One region of the Streptomyces sp. NPDC048636 genome, then DNA from elsewhere that is predicted to be linked to it. Evidence: riboswitches for the same ligand, from Rfam matches in the RefSeq annotation. Region 1 holds a riboswitch; the other holds the start of a gene.
The links. A riboswitch is a leader RNA that binds a small molecule or an ion and turns the genes downstream of it on or off. The one in region 1 is predicted to bind thiamine pyrophosphate.

Region 1 (7,140 bases):
TTCTCGACCGTCTACAAGCGTCTCCAGCGCCTGAAGGAGCTCGAGCAGATCGACTTCGAGGATGTGGCCGCCTCCGGCCTCACCAAGAAGGAGCTCCTGGTCCTCTCCCGCGAGAAGGCCAAGCTGGAGAAGACCCTCGGCGGTATCCGTGAGATGCAGAAGGTGCCGAGCGCCGTCTGGATCGTGGACACCAAGAAGGAGCACATCGCCGTCGGTGAGGCGCGCAAGCTCCGGATCCCGGTCGTCGCGATCCTCGACACCAACTGCGACCCCGACGAGGTCGACTACAAGATCCCGGGCAACGACGACGCGATCCGCTCCGTCACCCTGCTCACCCGCGTGATCGCCGACGCCGTCGCCGAGGGCCTGATCGCCCGTTCCGGCGTCGCCACCGGTGACGAGAAGGCCGACAAGGCCGCGGGCGAGCCGCTGGCCGAGTGGGAGCGCGACCTGCTCGAGGGCGAGAAGAAGGCCGACGAGCCCGAGGCCGCCAAGCCGGCCGACGCCGACAAGCCGGCTGAGGCCGCCGACGCCGAGAAGCCGGCCGACGCCGAGAAGCCGGCCGAGGCCGCCGCTGAGAAGCCGGCCGAGGCGCCCGCCGAGACTCCCGCCGAGGCCCCGGCCGCGAGCGCCGAGCAGGGCTGACCACTCAGACGGTGTACGACGGCGGGGGACGGTGCGCAGGCACCGCCCCCCGCCGTTCACCCGTAGAGCTTCCGATAGAGCTTCCGACTTTCGAGAAGAGATTCACAGATCATGGCGAACTTCACCGCCGCTGACGTCAAGAAGCTTCGTGAGCTGACCGGCGCCGGCATGATGGACTGCAAGAAGGCGCTGGACGAGGCCGAGGGCAACGTCGACAAGGCCGTCGAGATCCTGCGCGTCAAGGGCCAGAAGGGCGTGGCCAAGCGCGAGAGCCGCAGCGCCGAGAACGGTGCCGTCGTCTCCCTGATCGCCGACGACAAGTCCTCCGGCGTCCTCGTCGAGCTCAAGTGCGAGACCGACTTCGTGGCCAAGGGCGACAAGTTCGTCGCCGTCGCCGACGCGATCGCCGCGCATGTCGCCAAGACCAGCCCGGCCGACCTCCAGGCGCTGCTCGCCTCGGAGATCGAGTCCGGCAAGACCGTCCAGGCGTTCGTGGACGAGGCCAACGCCACCCTCGGCGAGAAGATCGTCCTCGACCGCTTCGCGCAGTTCTCCGGCGGCCACGTCGCCGCGTACATGCATCGCACCAGCCCGGACCTGCCCCCGCAGGTCGGCGTCCTGGTCGAGCTGGACAAGGAGAACGCCGAGGTCGCCAAGGACGTCGCGCAGCACATCGCCGCCTTCGCGCCGAAGTTCCTCAGCCGCGACGAGATCTCCGCCGAGACGGTGGAGAACGAGCGCCGGGTCGCCGAGGCCACCGCTCGTGAGGAGGGCAAGCCCGAGGGCGCCCTGCCGAAGATCGTCGAGGGTCGCGTCACCGGCTTCTTCAAGGAGAACGTGCTGGTGGACCAGGCGTTCGCCAAGGACAACAAGAAGACCGTCCAGAAGGTTCTGGACGAGGCCGGTGTCTCGCTGAAGCGCTTCGCCCGTTTCCGCGTCGGCGTCTGAGCCGAGCAGCGAATGACCGGCGACCCCGATAGGGTCGTAGGCAGCCAACCGTCAACCGGTCGGCCGCAGATGTGACGAGGAGGCCATTGCCGCAGAGGTCGTACCAGGACCGTCCGGCAATGGCCTTCTTCGTATGTGCACGAGGAGATCTCCAATGAATCACGGCGCGGACGCCAAACAGGCCGCCGACGACAAGCACGCGCGCGGCACAGCCCCACATGGCCGGTTCCTGCTGAAGCTGTCCGGCGAGGCGTTCGCCGGGGGCGGGGGACTCGGAGTCGACCCCGATGTCGTGCACGCCATCGCCCGCGAGGTGGCCGCCGTGGTCCGGGACGGCGCGGAGATCGCGATCGTCATCGGCGGCGGCAACTTCTTCCGCGGGGCGGAGCTCCAGCAGCGCGGTATGGACCGGGCGCGCTCGGACTACATGGGCATGCTCGGCACGGTCATGAACTGTCTGGCGCTCCAGGACTTCCTGGAGAAGGAGGGCATCGACTCCCGGGTCCAGACCGCCATCACCATGGGCCAGGTTGCGGAGCCGTACATTCCGCTGCGTGCGGTGCGCCACCTGGAGAAGGGGCGCGTGGTCATCTTCGGCGCGGGCATGGGCATGCCGTACTTCTCCACGGACACCACCGCCGCCCAGCGCGCCCTGGAGATCGACGCCGAGGCCCTGCTCATGGGCAAGAACGGGGTGGACGGGGTCTATGACTCCGACCCGGCCCGCAACCCGGACGCGGTGAAGTTCGACGCCCTGGAGTACGGCGAGGTGATCACCCGCGACCTCAAGGTCGCCGACGCCACCGCGATCACCCTGTGCCGGGACAACAAACTGCCCATCCTGGTGTTCGAACTTCTCGCCGAGGGCAACATCGCGCGTGCGGTGAAGGGTGAGAAGATCGGCACGCTCGTGAGCGACCAGGGCTCCCGGGCCTGACGGCTCGAACGGGGGATGGACAACGGCCTGCCGGTCGGACACCGTGCAGGAGAAGACGCACGCAGGGGCCAGGCTCTGCCTACGGATAACACCAGGAGCAAGTGGTGATCGAAGAGATCCTCCTCGAGGCCGAGGAGAAGATGGAGAAGGCCGTTGTGGTCGCCAAGGAGGACTTCGCCGCGATCCGCACCGGGCGTGCGCACCCGGCGATGTTCAACAAGATCGTGGCGGACTACTACGGTGCGCTGACGCCGATCAACCAGCTGGCGTCGTTCTCGGTGCCGGAGCCGCGGATGGCCGTGGTGACCCCGTTCGACAAGAGCGCGCTGCGCAATATCGAGCAGGCGATCCGTGACTCCGACCTGGGCGTCAACCCCAGCAACGACGGCAATATCATCCGAGTGGTGTTCCCGGAGCTGACCGAGCAGCGCCGCAAGGAGTTCATCAAGGTCGCCAAGGGCAAGGGCGAGGACGCGAAGATCTCGATCCGCAGCGTCCGCCGCAAGGCCAAGGAGTCCATCGACAAGCTGATCAAGGACGGCGAGGTCGGCGAGGACGAGGGCCGCCGTGCCGAGAAGGAGCTCGACGACACCACCGCGAAGTACGTCGCGCAGGTGGATGAGCTGCTCAAGCACAAGGAAGCCGAGCTGCTCGAGGTCTGATGAACGACTCTTCCTGGGGGGCCCCGCCGCGCGCCGGACTCTGGGGACCCGCCGATCAGGGCACCTCCCCCGGCTACGGCTGGGAGGTGCCCCCTTCTTCGGCGGGTCCCGCGCACGAGGTGGGCGAAGCGGCGCACACTCGCCCCATGCCCACCGTGCCGCACGCAGGCGGTGAACCCGGCGATGCCGCCGGCCGTGACCAGGGGGCCGCCGGACTGGGCGGTCCTCTCTTCCGCGACGAGCGGGATCAGCGGCCCGGTCCCGGGCAGGCCGCCGGGCGTCCTCCGACGCCCTCCGACCCCGCACCGGATCCGGCGCGCTCCGACGGCGCGCGGAGCACCGGCGGCGGGCAGGCGAAGAAGAAGAGCGCCGGCCGGAACCTGCGTGCCGCGATAGGGGTGGGCGTCGGCCTCGGTGTGGTCATCGTGGCCTCGCTCTTCATCTACAAGCCGGTGTTCATCGGCGTGATAGCCGTCGCGGTGGTCGTCGGACTCTGGGAGCTGACCTCGCGGCTGGCCGAGCGCAAGGACATCCGGGTGCCGCTCGCGCCGCTCGCCATCGGCGGTGTCGCGATGGTCGTCGCCGGATATGTGCGCGGCGCCCAGGGCGCCTGGGTGGCGGTGGCGCTGACCTCCCTCGCGGTGCTGGTGTGGCGGATGACCGAACCGCCGGACAACTACCTCAGGGATGTCACGGCCGGTGTCTTCGCCGCGTTCTACGTGCCGTTCCTCGCCACCTTCGTGGCCCTCATGCTGGACACCGAGGACGGCGCGTGGCGGGTGCTCACCTTCCTGCTGCTCACCGTGGTCAGCGACACCGGCGCGTACGCGGTCGGCTGGCGCTTCGGCAAGCATCCGCTCGCGCCGCGGATCAGCCCCGGGAAGACCCGTGAGGGGCTGATGGGCGCGGTGGCGTTCGCCATGGTCGCGGGCGCGCTGTGCATGGAGTTCCTGATCGACGGCGGCGCGTGGTGGCAGGGGCTGGTGCTCGGCTTCGCGGTCGCGGTCAGCGCCACCCTCGGCGACCTCGGCGAATCCATGATCAAGCGGGATCTCGGCATCAAGGACATGGGCAAGCTGCTGCCCGGCCACGGCGGGATCATGGACCGGCTGGACTCGCTGCTGCCCACCGCTCCGGTGGTGTGGCTGCTGATGGTGATCTTCGTCGGCGGAGGCTGACCGGCCCGCCGATCGGCCCCGCGCCCCGGGCGGCGCGGGGCCCTTCGTACGTCTGCGACACTGGGTGAACCATGCCTAAGCCCGGAGAACTCACTTTCGTCGCGCCGCGCGGGGCCAAGAAGCCCCCGCGGCACCTTGCCGATCTCACCCCCGCCGAGCGCCGTGAGGCCGTCGCGGCCCTGGGGGAGAAGCCGTTCCGGGCCGGTCAGGTGTCGCGCCACTACTTCGCGCGGTACACCGACGACCCGGCCCAGTGGACGGACGTCCCCGCCGCCGCCCGCGAGAAGCTGGCGGCCGGGCTGCTTCCGGACCTGATGAGCGTGGTGCGGCACATCAGCTGTGACGACGACACGACCCGCAAGACCCTGTGGCGGCTCTTCGACGGCACGCTGGTGGAGTCCGTGCTGATGCGCTACCCGGACCGGGTCACCATGTGCATCAGCTCACAGGCGGGCTGCGGGATGAACTGTCCGTTCTGCGCCACCGGCCAGGCGGGTCTGGACCGCAATCTGTCCACCGCCGAGATCGTCCACCAGATCGTCGACGGGATGCGGGCCCTGCGGGACGGCGAGATCCCCGGCGGACCGGCCCGGCTGTCCAACATCGTCTTCATGGGCATGGGCGAGCCGCTGGCCAACTACAACCGGGTCGTCGGCGCCATCCGCAGGCTCACCGACCCCGAGCCGGACGGCCTCGGCCTCTCCCAGCGCGGGATCACGGTCTCCACCGTCGGACTGGTTCCGGCGATGCTGCGATTCGCCGATGAGGGCTTCACGTGCCGGCTCGCGGTCTCCCTGCACGCCCCCGACGACGAGCTGCGCGACACCCTCGTCCCGGTCAACACGCGCTGGAAGGTCCGCGAGGTGCTGGACGCCGCGTGGGAGTACGCGGAGAAGTCCGGCCGCCGGATCTCCATCGAGTACGCCCTGATCAAGGACATCAACGACCAGGCGTGGCGGGCCGATCTGCTCGGGCGGCTGCTCAAGGGGCGCCGGGTGCACGTCAACCTCATCCCGCTCAACCCGACGCCCGGTTCCAAGTGGACGGCCTCCCGTCCCGAGGACGAGAAGGCGTTCGTGGCGGCCCTGGAGGCGCGCGGTGTGCCGGTGACCGTCCGGGACACCCGGGGGCAGGAGATCGACGGCGCCTGCGGGCAACTGGCGGCCACGGAGCGCTGAACGGCGGCTGATACGGTGCCTTCGCGAAACATCGCACCGTCGTACAAATGAACATTCCGACAGGGGAGCGCTCAGGGCGCTGAGAGTGCGGCACGGCCGCAGACCCTCGGACCTGATCCGGGTCATACCGGCGTAGGGAGTCAGCACAGCATGAACAGCCACCTCCGGCGTGCCATCGGCGCCGCCCTCCTCGGTTCGCTCGGCCTCATACCCCTCTCGGGCTGTGCGGAGGACTCCCAGGGCGGCGGTGCGGACGCCAAGACCGTCACCCTGGTCTCGCACAACTCCTTCGCGGTCTCCAAGGACGTGCTCGCCGAGTTCACCGAGCGGACCGGCTACAAGGTGCGCAGACAGACCGGCGGCGACGCGGGTTCGGCCGTCAACCAGGCCATCCTGTCCAAGGGCCATCCACAGGGCGACGTCTTCTTCGGTGTCGACAACACCCTGCTCTCCCGCGCCCTCGACCACGACCTGTTCACGCCGTACCGGGCCAAGGGCCTGGACAAGGTGCCCGCCGCGCTCCAATTGGACGGCGACAAGCACCGCGTCACCCCCGTCGACTACGGCGATATCTGCGTCAACTACGACCGCGCGTACTTCACCGAGAAGAAGCTGGCGCCGCCCCGGACCCTCGAGGACCTCACCAAGCCCGCCTACAAGAACCTGCTCGTCACCGAGAACGCGGCCACTTCCTCACCCGGTCTCGGCTTCCTCCTCGGCACCGCCGCCAGGTATGGGGACGACGGCTGGAAGGGTTACTGGAAGAAGCTGCGGGCCAATGGCGTCGAGGTCGTCGACGGCTGGGAGCAGGCGTACTTCGACCGCTTCTCCGGCGGCGGCAAGGGCGACAAGCCGCTCGTCGTCTCCTATGCTTCCAGCCCGCCCGCCGGAGTGGCGGACCTCAAGAACAAGCCCGCCAAGGCCCCGACCGGAGTGGCCACGGGAACGTGTTTCCGGCAGGTGGAATTCGCCGGACTGCTGAACGGCGCGTCCAACTCCCGGGGAGGCAAGGCGCTGTTGGACTTCCTGCTCACCAAGCGGTTCCAGGCGGACGTTCCGCTCAGGATGTACGTCAACCCGGCGCGCGGGGACGTCAAGCTGCCCGAGCTCTTCACCCGGTACGGGGTCGAGATCGCCGACCCGGCGACCCTCTCCCCGCAGAAGATCGCCAAGAACCGTGAGCCGTGGGTCAAGGCATGGTCCTCGCTCGTCCTGTAGGGACCCGGCACACGGAGAACCCCAAGACCACCCGGGACACGGGAGAGGGAAAGCGGCGGCGCGATCCGCGCGGCGCGGCGGTGCGCCTCGCCCTGATGGCCGTGCCCCTCGCGTTCTTCGGGGTCTTCTTCGCCTATCCGGTGGCCGCCATCGTCACCCGGGGGCTGCGCGCCGACGGCCGGTGGCGGTTCGGCCGGATCCCCGAGGTGGTGAGCGACCCCGCCGTGGTGGACATCCTGTGGTTCACCGGCTGGCAGGCGGCCGCCTCCACCGCCCTCACCCTGCTGATCGCCCTGCCCGGCGCCTATGTCTTCGCCCGTTTCGCCTTCCCCGGCAAGGGGCTGCTGCGCGCCGTGGTGACCGTGCCGTTCGTG
Region 2 (7,140 bases), on a different contig from region 1:
GCCGTGGTCGGGTTCGTCGTCGAGCTGGTCTTCAAGGCGCTGCTGCTGGTGGCGCTGATCGCCGGGCTGATCTACCTGGTGCGGAAGTTCAGCTCCTCCTCGTCCTCCCGCGGCGACTGGTGAGCCGGGGCCGCTGAGCCTCCGGCCGGTGTGGCCCGGCCCCCGCGCGGATACGCCGCGCGAGGGACACCGCGGGGCGGACACCGGCCCCGTGGCACCCCTCCCGTTAGAGTGCGAGTCCTCGGCGTTCTCCTACGCGGCGTCTGCCTCGCAACACACCCCGGGGGTGCCTGTTGACGACAGCGAACATCGATACGGCCGGTGAGCCGGCCCCGAACTCCCGCGCTCCGGCCGGGTGCCGCCCGGATCAGCGTGACAAGCGCGATCGCCCGCCCGCGGCGCTCCGGCCGACCGCCTCCGCGGGCTCGCACACCGCCTCCGCCACGGCAACACTGGCGATTTCCGTTCCCTCACATGAGGCAAACCGACTCCGCCCCGCAATCGAGTCGCTACGCTCCAGAGTCGGCCAAGCCTTCAACTCCCTGCCGATCGGCTCACACCTGGCCACTCGCAAACAACTCGGGGCGGCGAACGATGCGTGACATGCGTGACACAGTCCAGGCGGAAGTGACGATGACCTTCCTGGTCTCGCAGGACCTCTCCTTCCGGATCCCGGTGGAGCTGTCCTATGACAGCGGCGATCCGTACGCGGTGGAGATCACCTTCCATCTGCCCGGTGACGCCCCGGTGAGCTGGGCGTTCGCCCGTGAACTGCTGCTGGACGGGCTGAGCAGACCCACCGGCGAGGGCGATGTGCGGATCGCGCCCGCCGCGCCCGAGGGCCTCTCCGATGTCTTCATCAGGCTCCAAGTGGGCAGCGAGCGGGCCCTGTTCCGGGCCGGAGCCGCCCCGCTGGTGGCCTTCCTGGACCGTACGGACCGGCTGGTCCCGTTCGGCGAGGAGCCCAAGGCCTGCGATCCGGTCGGTGACCTCGACGCGGAACTGGACCGCATCCTCGCCGAGGACCGGTACGCGGGTTAGGCCCTGTCCGGCAGGGGGCACGGGATGCGCCGCGCCCCCTGGCCGTGCGCCATGGCGCCCCCTGGCCGGATGCCGTGGCTCAACGCGCCCGCGCCCGGCGGCGCTTACCGCGTCCGCCCCGGCCGACGCGCGGTCCCGGCTGGCCCGGGACCTCCGCTCCCTCGACGGGCTTCCCGGGCGCCGCCGCGCCCAGCGGTGCGCGGTCCGCGGAGACCACGAGCACGGCCAGTGCCGTGGTCACCGGCACCGAGGCGACGAGCCCGATGCTGCCCACGAGCGTCCGTACGATCTCCTCCGCGACGATCTCGCTCGTCGCCACCGTGCCCACACCGCTGTCCGCGATCGAGAACAGCAGCAGCAGCGGAAGCGACGCGCCCGCGTACGCCAGCACCAGTGTGTTGACGACGGACGCGATGTGGTCCCGCCCGATCCGCATCGCCGACGCGTAGAGCTTCCGCCGACTCGCCGCCGGGTCGGCGTCCCGCAGCTCCCACACCGCCGAGGTCTGGGTGACCGTGACATCGTCCAGCACCCCGAGCGAGCCGATGATCACGCCCGCGAGCAGCAGACCCCTTATCTCGATGTCCGGGTAGAGACCGTGCACCAGACCGGTCTGGTCGTCGGTGTTCCCGGTCAGGCTGGCCCAGCCGATGAACACCGAGCCCAGCACGCCGATCAGCAGCAGCGAGACCAGGGTGCCGAGGACCGCCACGGAGGTTCTCGCCGTCAGCCCGTGGCACATATAGAGCGCGATCAGCATGATCGCGCTGCCCCCGATGACCGCGACCACCAGCGGATTGGAGCCCTGGAGGATCGCCGGGAGGATGAACAGGGTCAGCACCCCGAAGCTGATGGCCAGTGCCACCAGCGCGAAGACCCCGCGCAGCCGTCCGACCGCCACGACGGCGAGCGCGAAGAGCCCGGCGAGCAGCGCCATCGGCATCGACCGGTCCACGTCCGAGACGGAGTACTGGAGGTTTTCGGGCGCCTTGGGCGCGTACGCCAGCTTCAGCTCCTGTCCGGCGCTGAGCTTCCGTGAGGAACTGGGCTGGATGATCTCGGGAAACCGGCGGCCCTTGTCCTTGCCCGAAGTGACCTCGACGGTGGCCTTCTCACAGCGGCCCTTCCCGCCGCCCGCTCCACCGCCGCCGTTCTGTGCCGCGCTGTCCTGACCCGGTTCGGCGGGCTGCCGCGGCTGGGCGCCCACGGCCGCGCAGTTGACCTCCTCGACCTTCACCACCCTTCCGGAGACGGTCTGTTGGTCGAAGCCGAGTCCGCTGCGCTGCCCCGCCGAGTGATCGGGGGTGCCGCCCGGCCAGAGCACGATCAGCCCGGCGGCCACGGCCGCGGCGAAGGGGATGAGCACCGCCGCGATGACCTTGCGGAGGCGGGAGGAGACGGGAGTGGCCGGGCCGTGGGCATGTGAGTGGCCGTGGCCGGCGCCGTGCGCATGGCCCTGGCCGTCGTCGTGGTGATCCGGGGCGGGCGGGCCGTCCCGTCCTGCCTGGGGGTGCTGGGGTGTCGAGGTCACGCCCGCATCATCGCAACTCGCCGTGAGCGGGGTGGGCCCCCTGTTCAGTTCCGCCGGAGACCCGTTAGCGTGGGGGCACCTTTGCAAACGCGGGAGCTCGGAGCACCGGGCTGAGAGGGCGCTGACGCGACAGCTGCGCCGACCGCTGAACCTGTTACCGGGTAATGCCGGCGTAGGGAGTGGGTCTCATGACTCAGCAGGACGCACGCATGCGCGAGAACGCTACCGACATCGGGTGGCATAAGGGATATATCACTGGTTCCCGCCCGGACCTCCAGATCCCGGTCCGCCGAGTGCACCTCACCAATGGCCGCGATGTGACGCTCTACGACACCTCCGGTCCGTACACCGACCCCCAGATCGACACCGATGTCCGCCGCGGACTCGCCCCGCTGCGGCAGAACTGGATCATCGCCCGCGGCGATACCGAGGAGTACGCGGGCCGTCCGGTCCGGCCCGAGGACGACGGGCTCAAACACACCTCGCCCCGGGGCGGGTTGCGCAATCTCGACGCGGTCTTCCCCGGCCGTCCGCGTCAGCCGCGGCGCGGCCGGGACGGCGCCCGGGTGACCCAACTCGGCTATGCCCGGCGGGGCGAGATCACGGCCGAGATGGAGTACGTGGCCGTACGCGAGAACGTCTCCCCGGAGGTCGTCCGGGAGGAGATCGCGGCGGGCCGGGCCGTCCTGCCCGCCAACGTCAATCACCCGGAGATCGAGCCGATGATCATCGGCAAGCGGTTCCTGGTGAAGGTCAACGCCAACATCGGCAACTCCGCGGTGACCTCCTCCATCGAGGAGGAGGTCGAGAAGATGACCTGGGCGACCCGCTGGGGCGCCGACACGGTCATGGACCTGTCCACCGGCCGCAATATCCACACCACCCGTGAGTGGGTGCTGCGCAACTCCCCCGTGCCCATCGGCACCGTGCCGCTCTACCAGGCCCTGGAGAAGGTCGACGGCAAGGCCGAGGAGCTGACCTGGGAGATCTACAAGGACACGGTCGTCGAACAGGCCGAGCAGGGCGTCGACTACATGACGGTGCACGCGGGCGTCCGGCTGCCGTTCGTCCCGCTGACCGCCCGCCGCAAGACCGGCATCGTCTCGCGCGGCGGCTCGATCATGGCGGCCTGGTGTCTGGCCCACCACCAGGAGAGCTTCCTCTACACCCACTTCGAGGAACTCTGCGAGATCCTCGCGGCCTACGACGTCACCTACTCGCTGGGCGACGGACTGCGTCCGGGGTCGATCGCGGACGCCAACGACGAGGCGCAGTTCGCCGAGTTGCGCACGCTCGGTGAGCTCAACCGGATCGCCAAGGAACACGGCGTCCAGACCATGATCGAGGGCCCGGGCCATGTCCCGATGCACAAGATCAAGGAGAATGTCGACCTCCAGCAGGAGATCTGCGACGAGGCGCCCTTCTACACCCTGGGCCCGCTCACCACGGATATCGCCCCCGCCTACGACCACATCACCTCGGGTATCGGCGCGGCGATGATCGCCTGGTGGGGCACGGCGATGCTCTGCTACGTCACCCCCAAGGAGCACCTCGGCCTGCCGGACCGGGACGACGTCAAGACCGGCGTGATCACGTACAAGATCGCCGCGCACGCCGCCGACCTGGCCAAGGGCCATCCGGGCGCCCAGGAGTGGGACGACGCCCTGTCCGACGCCCGCTTCGAGTTCCGCTGGGAGGACCAGTTCAACCTGGCCCTCGACCCGGACACGGCACGCTCCTTCCACGATGAGACCCTCCCGGCCGAACCCGCCAAGACGGCGCACTTCTGCTCGATGTGCGGGCCGAAGTTCTGCTCGATGAAGATCAGCCGCGATATCAGCGAGCGCTTCGGCACCGACGGCGCCTCGAGCGAGGAGATCGAGGAGGGCATGCTCCAGAAGTCCCGCGAGTTCGCCGAAGCGGGCAATCGCGTCTACCTGCCGATCGCGGACTGACCTCCCGGTGACCGGCCGAGCGGTGGAGGCCGTGGCGCCTCCACCGCTCCGTGCGTTGCCGAACCCCGCCGGAGTGGATACCTGGTGTCAGGCGGGCCGGACCTGGTTCCGGAACGGCATCGGCCTGCGGACCGCGGCGAACAACCGGGCCAGGGTGGCCGATCGGCCGCTGTCCGCTGTGTGGGGTGCGAGGGCGTCGACGCCCTCCGTGATCCATCGCTCCCAGTGCGGGCGGTCGCCGGGCGACAGACGACCGTGCGCGACAGCCATGTCGAGGAGGGTCCTGCCGATCTCATGAGCCATGGTGCCGCCGTTGTACCGGAACCGGCTCTCGATGATGTCCAGATGGCAGACGTCCACCGTGCCGCCGGCGAGAGCGATCGAGATGTTGAGAAACGCCTCGACGCCGAAGTCGGCCGGTAGCGGGTGCTGGATGCGCGAAGTCCGGATCGCGCGGAATCCGGTCAGGGAGTTGGCGCCGTGGAAGCCGACTTCGGGAAAGAGCTCAGCGGTGAGGGGCTCATAGATCGTGAACGTCGCGCTCAGTATCGTGCCCGGATGGTCGTACTCGTAGTCGCCGACCACGTGGTCGCCGGTGCCGGACGCCGCCGCTTCGCGGAGCGTGGCCGGTACGTTGATCTTCGACGAGACGAGGTCGGAGTCGAGAAAGCAGACCCACTCGGTCCGTATGTCGGCGAGAGCGGCGTTCATGGCCGCGCCCTTGCCGCGCGGCCCGCGCAGAACCTCCGCCCCGGCCCTGGCCGCCTCCTCCGCGGTGCCGTCGGTCGAAGCGCTGTCGACCACCAGTACGCGGTCCCCGGGCCGTGCGGCGGCGCGTGCCTGCTCCACGATCGTTGCCACGGTGGGCTCTTCGTTGTAGGCGGGTATGACGAAGGTGAACATCGCTTTCCTATCCCCCGAACGGCCTTGCGAAGAGTGAGTGTAGGGGAAAACGATCTTTGCGACGACGCGGAATCTCTCCGGGTGAAGCGGTATCCGCAGCCCTCAAGGACCGTCGTCCATCGAGGACTTCCCGCCTGAGGGCGCGGTGCCGAAGGGCACGTCGACGGCGTAGCGCCAGAAGCCGTCGGGGCCACGGCGGGCCACATCGGTCGCGGTGCCCTCGACGCGGACCTCGGTGCCGTCGGCGGCGATGCCCGCCACGACCCAGTCCACGATCAGGAGGGCCAGGGCGCCGACGGTGTACGTATGGCGGGGGGTGCGGGTACGGGGTCATGCTGGAACCGTGTCCACATCCGCACGCACCGCCGGGCACCCGTGACCGGGCCGGGGGCGACGGCCGGTCGCCCCGAGGAGCGGGTCGCGATCGTGACCGGGGCGGGATCAGGGATCGGACGGGCCACGGCGACCGCGTTCGCGGAGGAGGGTGTGCGGGTGCTGGGGGTCGGACGCCGGGCGGACGCCCTCGCCGAGACCGCGGCGCTGCACCCGGGTATCGCCTCGCATCCCGCCGATGTCACCGCGGACGGCGCCGCCGAGGAGGCCGTCCGCGCCGCGCTGGAGCGCTGGGGCCGACTCGACGTCCTGGTCAACAATGCGGGGGTGGTCGCCGCGATGCCCCTGGGCGAGGTCACCGCGGCCCGGGTGAGCCGGCTGCTGGCCGTCAACGTGGTCGCGCCCAGTGTGCTGGCGGGCGCGGCGCTGCCGTCGCTCCTCGTGGCGCACGGCGCGATCGTCAATGTGTGCAGCACCTTCGGACACCGTCCGCTCGCCGGTGCCGCGCACTACGGCGCCTCCAAGGCCGCGCTCGAACAACTCACCCGGAGCTGGGCCCTGGAGCTGGCGCCCGAGGGCGTCCGGGTCAACGCGGTGGCCGCCGGGCCGACCGAGAGCGAGGCGCTGGCCGCGTCCGGTCTGCCGTTCGCGGTGATCGACCAGATCAAGGCGGACGAGGAGGCCCGTATCCCGCTGGGGCGGCGCGGGGACCCCGCCGAGGTGGCGGGGTGGATCCTGCGGCTCGCCGACCCCGGGGCGGCCTGGCTCACCGGCCAGGTGCTCACGGTCGACGGCGGGCTGGAGCTCACCTGAGGCGAAACCCGGGGCAGCGCCGCCCTGTCACTCGCCCCGTCAGTCGGGCTGGTGCTCCGGGCCGCCGTAATCCGGGCTGGAGTAGTCCGGGCTGCTGTACCGCGGACGAGCCTTGGGACCCTCGTCGTCCGTGCTGAAACCGGGGCGGCTGTAGCCCAGGTGCGGGGTCCGGCCGACCGCTTCCGACCTGCTCGGGACATAGGCTTCGGGCGCCTTGGCCGGGGCCGACGGATTCGCCAGCGCCTCCCGCAGGAACGGCAGCACACCGCGCTCCATCAGGGCCCGCCGCCACACCTCCTTCGCCCGGTCCATCTCCTCCAGCTGCTCACTGCGCGCCCCGCCCCTTATCGCACTGGAGCCGTTGCGCACCGCGGTGAGCAGCAGACCGACCGCGGCGATCAGCATGGCCGCGGCGGTGAGCGCGGCGAAGAACCAGCCCGCGGTGACCATGGGGCGGGCGATGGACGGCGCGGGGTCCAGAACGCTCAGCGCGTAGCCGACGAGCAGGAAGATGACCGCGGCAGCCCCGGCGAGCACCGGGGCCAGCACGGCGAGCATGGCCAC

Region 2: linked by a shared signal. The riboswitch ahead of thiC (phosphomethylpyrimidine synthase ThiC) and the one ahead of AB0C66_RS05510 (thiamine ABC transporter substrate-binding protein) in region 1 are both predicted to bind thiamine pyrophosphate.

What each region holds. Positions count from the first base shown of each region.
Region 1 is NZ_JBEZHR010000001.1:1,196,949-1,204,088, forward strand. It holds gene rpsB (30S ribosomal protein S2) at 1-645, shown strand, start outside; gene tsf (translation elongation factor Ts) at 757-1,593, shown strand; gene pyrH (UMP kinase) at 1,748-2,530, shown strand; gene frr (ribosome recycling factor) at 2,635-3,192, shown strand; gene AB0C66_RS05500 (phosphatidate cytidylyltransferase) at 3,192-4,370, shown strand; gene rlmN (23S rRNA (adenine(2503)-C(2))-methyltransferase RlmN) at 4,442-5,548, shown strand; TPP riboswitch at 5,600-5,704, shown strand; gene AB0C66_RS05510 (thiamine ABC transporter substrate-binding protein) at 5,699-6,766, shown strand; gene AB0C66_RS05515 (iron ABC transporter permease) at 6,862-7,140, shown strand, end outside.
Region 2 is NZ_JBEZHR010000007.1:346,236-353,375, forward strand. It holds gene AB0C66_RS21670 (DUF5326 family protein) at 1-123, shown strand, start outside; gene AB0C66_RS21675 (SsgA family sporulation/cell division regulator) at 604-1,041, shown strand; gene AB0C66_RS21680 (YibE/F family protein) at 1,121-2,572, opposite strand; TPP riboswitch at 2,652-2,768, shown strand; gene thiC (phosphomethylpyrimidine synthase ThiC) at 2,761-4,527, shown strand; gene AB0C66_RS21690 (glycosyltransferase family 2 protein) at 4,615-5,430, opposite strand; gene AB0C66_RS21695 (hypothetical protein) at 5,533-5,703, opposite strand; gene AB0C66_RS21700 (SDR family oxidoreductase) at 5,857-6,576, shown strand; gene AB0C66_RS21705 (hypothetical protein) at 6,616-7,140, opposite strand, start outside.